Regions from separate parts of the Paenibacillus sp. J22R232 genome, predicted to be linked through region 1. Evidence: riboswitches for the same ligand, from Rfam matches in the RefSeq annotation. Region 1 holds a riboswitch; each other region holds the start of a gene.
What was found. A riboswitch is a leader RNA that binds a small molecule or an ion and turns the genes downstream of it on or off. The one in region 1 is predicted to bind thiamine pyrophosphate.
Positions count from the first base shown of each region.

Region 2: another riboswitch for thiamine pyrophosphate. It lies ahead of AC0YN3_RS02305 (ABC transporter substrate-binding protein); the one in region 1 lies ahead of thiC (phosphomethylpyrimidine synthase ThiC).
Region 3: another riboswitch for thiamine pyrophosphate. It lies ahead of thiD (bifunctional hydroxymethylpyrimidine kinase/phosphomethylpyrimidine kinase); the one in region 1 lies ahead of thiC (phosphomethylpyrimidine synthase ThiC).

Region 1 covers NZ_JBWDNK010000013.1:55,051-57,313, reverse strand. The annotation lists gene thiC (phosphomethylpyrimidine synthase ThiC) at 1-1,223, opposite strand, end outside; TPP riboswitch at 1,657-1,761, opposite strand; gene AC0YN3_RS26425 (glycosyltransferase family 4 protein) at 1,834-2,263, opposite strand, start outside.
Region 2 covers NZ_JBWDNK010000001.1:479,289-481,551, reverse strand. The annotation lists gene AC0YN3_RS02310 (thiamine-binding protein) at 1-76, opposite strand, end outside; gene AC0YN3_RS02305 (ABC transporter substrate-binding protein) at 145-1,191, opposite strand; TPP riboswitch at 1,578-1,690, opposite strand; gene AC0YN3_RS02300 (methyltransferase domain-containing protein) at 1,762-2,263, opposite strand, start outside.
Region 3 covers NZ_JBWDNK010000005.1:492,205-494,467, forward strand. The annotation lists gene AC0YN3_RS18925 (hypothetical protein) at 1-172, opposite strand, end outside; gene AC0YN3_RS18930 (SLOG family protein) at 282-839, opposite strand; TPP riboswitch at 927-1,029, shown strand; gene thiD (bifunctional hydroxymethylpyrimidine kinase/phosphomethylpyrimidine kinase) at 1,156-1,980, shown strand; gene AC0YN3_RS18940 (hypothetical protein) at 2,020-2,263, opposite strand, start outside.

The DNA.
Region 1 (2,263 bases):
ACCTCGAGCTGACGATCCATATTTTCTTTGATCAAATGCATGGGCACATGGCCGGGTCCTTCTACCATGACCTGCACGTCATGCTTCCAGGCAATGCGGGTGAGCTCGCCCAACGTGTCCAGCTCAGCGAACTGGGCTGCATCATTGGCATCGGCAATCGAGCCTGGGCGCAGCCCGTCTCCTAGCGAGAAGGACACGTCATATGCTCTCATAATCACGCAAATCTCTTCAAAATGCGTATACAGGAAATTTTCCTTATGGTGAGCAAGGCACCAAGCAGCCATAATCGATCCGCCTCTGGACACGATTCCCGTCATTCGTTTAGCTGTTAGCGGAATGTAACGAAGCAGTACGCCCGCATGGATCGTGAAATAATCAACACCCTGCTCCGCTTGCTCAATCAGCGTGTCTCGGAATACTTCCCAGCTCAGCGCCTCGGCTTTCCCATTCACTTTCTCCAATGCTTGATAGATCGGCACTGTGCCCACGGGCACCGGTGAGTTCCGGATGATCCACTCCCTTGTGGTATGAATATTTTGGCCTGTGGACAAGTCCATGACCGTATCCGCGCCCCACCGCGTTGCCCATGTCATTTTCTCCACTTCCTCCTCGATAGAAGAGGCTACGGCCGAATTCCCGATATTGGCATTGATCTTTACGTGAAAATGCCGGCCGATAATCATCGGCTCACTCTCCGGATGATTAATGTTGGAAGGGATAATCGCTCTCCCTGCTGCTACTTCACTGCGAATCACCTCTGGATCCATTCCTTCGCGAATAGCGATATATTCCATTTCAGAAGTGACGATGCCTTTGCGTGCGTAATGAAGCTGCGTGACGTTATGCCCGGCTTTTGCCCGCAGAGGTCTTCCCGACAGCCCGGGAAACTTTTCTGCCCCGCGCTCCATCACGCGCTTCTCCGACATGAACCCGTTGTCCTCCGGCTTTATGCACCTGCCTTCATACGGCTCCACGTCGCCGCGCAAGCATATCCATTCGTTGCGCAGTGCCGGCAGCCCCCGCCTCACGTCAGCGTCGTAGCTTTCGTCCGTATAAGGGCCGCTTGCATCATAGACCCTAACCGGTCCATTCGGCAGCTCCTTACCGTTTCTTGCCGCGCTGGACGAGAGCGCGATTTCCCTCATCGGAACGCGAATACCTGCCTTTGATCCCGTAACATACACTTTGCGGCTGCCTGGCAGCGGTCCCATTTCAATTGCCATGAATAAATAACCTCCCAAGTGAAATCAATTCAGGTTCCCCTGGTGGCATATACGAGCATATAAGAAAGCTTAAAAATACCGCCGCTGCAAATCGGTGCACATGCATCCTACGCTGAAGCGATTCATGTTCGCCTGCCTGGCTTTCTCCTATTCGGAGCTGCTGCAGGCATACAAGCACAAAAAAACCGCCCCAGCAAAGGAGCGGTCGAAGTGTGTCGTCAAACGTGTGCGGTCCCTCCGAAATTTCTAGGAGCAGACACCTCTCTACTTGGCTGAGCAAGGTGAAACGGCTATCGCCGTGCTTTGGCGGCGCGGCGCGTTTCGATTCGAGAAATATAGAGAACGTATAGCCTAAGGATATACGTTCCTATATTTCAAAAACAAGCCGATAAATCGACCCCTTGCCAAGCAGAGCTTTCACGCGCTGTTTCATAAACGCACAATTCCACTTTCCTACGCTGGCATAACCCAGATCAGGTTCAAAGGGACCAAAGCAATTCGCTTTATCTCAGCCATGACGGCGCCCCTAGTGGATTTCCTTGTTTGACTATAACGTTTCGGCAAGAACGGTGTCAACCCTCTATTTTCCAAAAAGCTTTGAATGTGGAAGCTATAGACCGCTTTCCTTAAGCAGCTTTACCCATCGATCCGCCGTATGGCGCCATGTAAAGGTCTGCTCCACGCGTTCCCTGCTGCGTCTGCCCATTTTCTGCCGCAGCTGCTTGTCGCGCAGCAGCTCATGGAGCCGTTCTCTCAGTTCACGCTCGACATGATGCGGATTAACAAGATAACCGGTATCCCCGTTACGGATAATTTCTTTCATGCCGCCAGCGCGGGTCGCAACAACGGGAACGCCGCAGGACATCGCCTCCACGTTGACTAAGCCGAATGCCTCCCTTGCTCCCGAGGGAACGACAACTACGTCTGCTGACAGCATCCAACCGGCAACCTCGGTGTAAGGAACGTAAGGCACGAACTTGACGTGGCCGGCGCTTCTGCGGCCCAGCTGTTCAAGCTTCCGTGCATAAGCCGTTTTGCGA
Region 2 (2,263 bases), on a different contig from region 1:
GGTCTACGTAAGGGATAACACTCTCCCCGCCTGGCGTCGTCGGTAATATTTGAATGCTTACGAGTGCGTTTGCCATCTGAATTCCTTCTTTCTCTTTATGGTCGTCACCGTTATATGCGCTGCCTTCCCTGCAAGCTCCTGCTTTTATTCCGGCAAAAAATCGTTCGTGAAAGCTTTGTCCGCCTCAAGCTCCTTCTCCAGCAGCTTGTGCTCGAGCATCCAGCTTGCGTAGTTTTCCCATACGCTGAGCTTCTGCTCGCCCCAACGCGGCGCATCATCCTGATATTTCGGACTGAGCCACTTCTGGCTTGCCCGCACAAGCTCCGCGTTCAAATCCGGCTCGGCTTTTATGAGAATCTCCGCTGCATCGTCCGGATTGTCAATCGCGAATTGGTACCCCTTCGCTGCACCGGCCGTGAACGCTTTAACAATATCCGGCTTATCCTTGATCATCGCTTCGCTCGTCGAGAGCACCGGCGTATAATAATCCAGCTTGTCGCTGTAATCCGTCAAATATACCATGTTGATTTTCTCGCCGCGAAGCTCTGCCTCTACGCCTGTCCATGCATAATAAATCCAGGCAAAATCAATATCGCGCTTGACCGCCGTGAAAAAATCGCTGTCGCCGATGCTGATCATGTTGACCTTGCCCACGTCAGCGCCCTTCTCCTGCATAAGCGACTGAATGACAGCCTCCTCAACGGGAGCTCCCCAGCCGCCGTAGGTTTTCCCTTCGAATTTCTCTGGCGAATCAATGCCCTTGGCAAGCGGCGATGCGAAGCCTGAAGTATTGTGCTGAATAACCGCTGCGAGCGACACGAGCGGCACGCCTGCGATCCGGGCCATCGTAATGGACTCTTGGTAGCTCACGCCGAACTGCACGCTGCCTGACGCGACCATTTGATCGGCTCCGCTTTGGCCGGGCTGGATAATTTCTACATCAAGCCCCTGTTCTTTGAAAAAGCCTTTATCTCTGGCGACATATAGTCCGGTATGATTCGTGTTCGGCGTCCAGTCAAGAACGACCTGTATCTTCTCCAGCGGCTTGTCCGCCGCCCCGCCTTGCCCATTTGGTTCCTCGCTTGCTGCCGGCGCGTTTCCGTTCGATCCGCAGCCCGCCAGCGCCACTACGATAACGAGCATGGCGCCTGCCATTCTCCACGACATTCTGCCTGCCTTTTTCAACATCATGATGTCTTTGTTCCCCTCTCATTGCTCCTATTTGCCAATCATGACGAACCCTTTCCGTATCCGGTGCCCTAGCTGCGCCATTCATTAGGCAATAAGAAGAAACGCCTGACGGCTTCCTTTCAATAGATGCCATCGTTTCCGCGAAACGTATAGAGAAAGGATGAACAAACGCATATCCTTTCCTATGCGTCAAGCGCAAACGGCTGTCGCCGTCCTCCGTGGCAAAGCAGTCGTTTCGCGGAGATAGATAAGCACATTGATTTGTGAAAACATATACATGCTTATCTATCAAAAAAAGCGTCCTCCCAATCCGGAGGACGCCATATAATCGGCTGTGCAGCTGCTTGCAAATGGCCAATGCTCGATCTTCTCGATCCAGCCTGCCTGGCAAACAGAGCTTCTGTCCCTACGCTGGCATTATCCAGATCAGGTTTAACGGGTCGGAATTGTACAGATAATTCCCTCTCAGCCGGCCTAACCAGCTCCCCGGAACATATTCGGTTACGTCAATACTTTCAATTGTATAGCAAAACCTATCCATACCGCTAGTTTTTTTTGAAAAGCATAAAATCAGTCCTGCGGGCATTTGTTCTTTTTGCATACCGCTACGACGTACATCGGCTCTGCGCTCTTCAGCTCATGCAGCGGAATCAGCTCATGCGGATTCCATTCCCGTTTGTACACAGCTGCCCGCCCAGGTGCCAAACCGTGCGCTTCGCGCAGCCAACGCATCGTAGGAAACAAGGAATCATCATAAATATTTTGGCCGTATACAGCCTCGATAGCATAATATTGTACGAGCTCCCCAATCAGCTCGGACGTACGGTACTCGAAGCGGTGATGCTGGTTAAAGGGCAGCTCTTCAAAATAAATCGGCGTATTCGTAACCGTCCGGTTCGGCGTCGATACGATAAACAAGCCGCCGTCTTTGAGCACGCGCGCCGATTCCTTTATCCAGTCCGCTCCTACCGCAACATGCTCGATTGTCTCGAAGGAAACAACCGCCTCGAAGGAACCATCCGCGTAAGGCAGCGCCAGCACGTCCGCTTCGGCGAACGATACGCCGCTGCCG
Region 3 (2,263 bases), on a different contig from region 1:
TCAAAAATTGCTTATACTGCGCGGCTCCATCCGCTTGCGTTGCGACAGCAGCCGTTGCCGACGCGGTTACCGCTGGAGATGCCGCAAACGCGGTCGCTTGCGTGAACAGCAGGGAAGAGGATAAAAGGAATGTAGCCAGCAGCTTCGTGTACTTGGGTTGTGCAATTCTCATGAATATGACCTCCACGTGGATGTAATTCCGATCAAATTAATCGGGAATATGTAATGTCACATAGTATACCAACAGAAAAACAAGAGTGTCAACATATATTTACGTACGGTTAATAATCCGAATAGAGGTTGTTGTCGTCAGCGATGCTCTGAATATCCTCCGAGCTTATGCTGATATACCCATACCCTTCTGCCTGCTGCTTTTTCAACGCCCTCTGTTTGAAAAACTTCGGGCTTCCTTCGCCTGCATCCTCATCGTACACAAGCAGAATGCCATCCGTCTTGCGAAAGAGCAGCTCGTCCCTTGCCGTGAACTGCCATATGCCGTTATAGGGCTGATTGCTGACGGAAGCATAATAATCAACGCCTTTTAATACCTCATGGTAAAACTCTTTTTTATCGTCCTTCCACTTCTCTTCCGGATTGCTATAAGCCGAAATAATAGATAGTCGCAAATTCGGATAGAGCTCCTTTAGCGCGATCACGACCTCGCAAGCCCACAAGTCCACGCCATACTGTCCTGGCGTTATGACCCATTCCAGCCCATCCTCTATAAGCGGTACAAGCTTGCCCATCAGCGCTTTCTTAATATAAACGATGCCCTCGTGCTTTTGGTTGAAAATATTGAGCTCATGGGCGCGATAACCAGTAACGAGTAAATTTTTCATCGATTCAACGCCTTTTCGGATAATTATGGTTTACATCTCTCAAGTGTATGCTATAGTAGAAAAAAAACAAACCGAATATCGACCTGAATCTTTCACTAGGGGAGCCTTGCGGCTGAGATGGAGCATCTGCTCCGGACCCTCGGAACCTGATCTGGATTATTCCAGCGGAGGGAAGTGGAGCAGACGCATTCATGCATGTGCGAGAGGCCATGTTGAACGTTAGACCCGCTCATTTCCTTCTGGGAATCAGCGGGTCTTTATTGTTTTATTAAGCTGAGAATGCTTTGGCTAATTGAGATACATGGGAGATGAGTTCATGACGCGGTACAAAGCGCTGACGATCGCCGGTTCAGACAGCGGCGGCGGAGCAGGCATTCAGGCCGATCTAAAAACCTTTCAAGAGCTCGGCGCCTACGGTATGTCTGTCATTACCGCCATTACGGCCCAAAATACGCTTGGCGTGCAAGGCGTATACCCCCTAGAAGCTGCGGCCATTGAGAAGCAGCTCGATTCCATTGGCGAGGATTTAACGCCTGCCGCAATCAAAACAGGCATGCTGTTCAGCAGTGAGATCATTGAGATCGTTGCTGCCAAGATTAAGCAATATGACTGGCAGAATCTAATCATTGACCCCGTAATGGTAGCCAAAGGCGGGTCCGCCCTGCTCCAGCAAGAGGCCGTGCGAACTCTCATCAAACAGCTGGTCCCGCTTGCGCTCGTTACGACGCCGAATATCCCTGAAGCGGAGCTTCTCGCCAAAATGCCCATTCGGACGCTTAGCGACCGTGAAGAGGCTGCCCGGACGATCTACCAAATGGGCTCCCGCTGCGTGGTCATTAAAGGCGGGCACGATGCTCCGAATGAACGAATTGTCGATCTTCTATATGACGGAGAACGGTTTATGTACCTGGAGAGCAAACGCATCGACACCCGCCATACGCATGGCACGGGCTGCACCTTCTCCGCAGCGATAACTGCCGAGCTAGCGCAAGGCAAATCGGTACCGGAGGCGATCCGAACCGCCAAAGCGTTCATTCAAGCGGCCATTGAGGACCAGCTTGGGTTTGGCGGCGGACACGGTCCGACGAACCATTTTGCTTATCGGCGCAAACAAGAGGAAGCAGGTTATATGGCAAAATAGCCGCATGAAAAACGGGTGTCTCGATGAGACACCCGTTGCTTAATCAAATGGACTGCTGCTTGGCTTGCTAAGCGGTTCATGGCCAGCTTCTAATTCATTCGCAGGACCAGGAAGCTGCTTGCAGTCGTCTCCTGCGCTGCCATTGGCAATACTAGGATCATAAAGCTGTCCGATTACAGATTCTATTTCGCTTTCCAGCTGCTTATACGTTGCCCGCTCAGCCTCTTCTGCCGCATGTACGCGCTCAGGCACCACGCCATAGCTTGATAAGGCAGCCGCAATT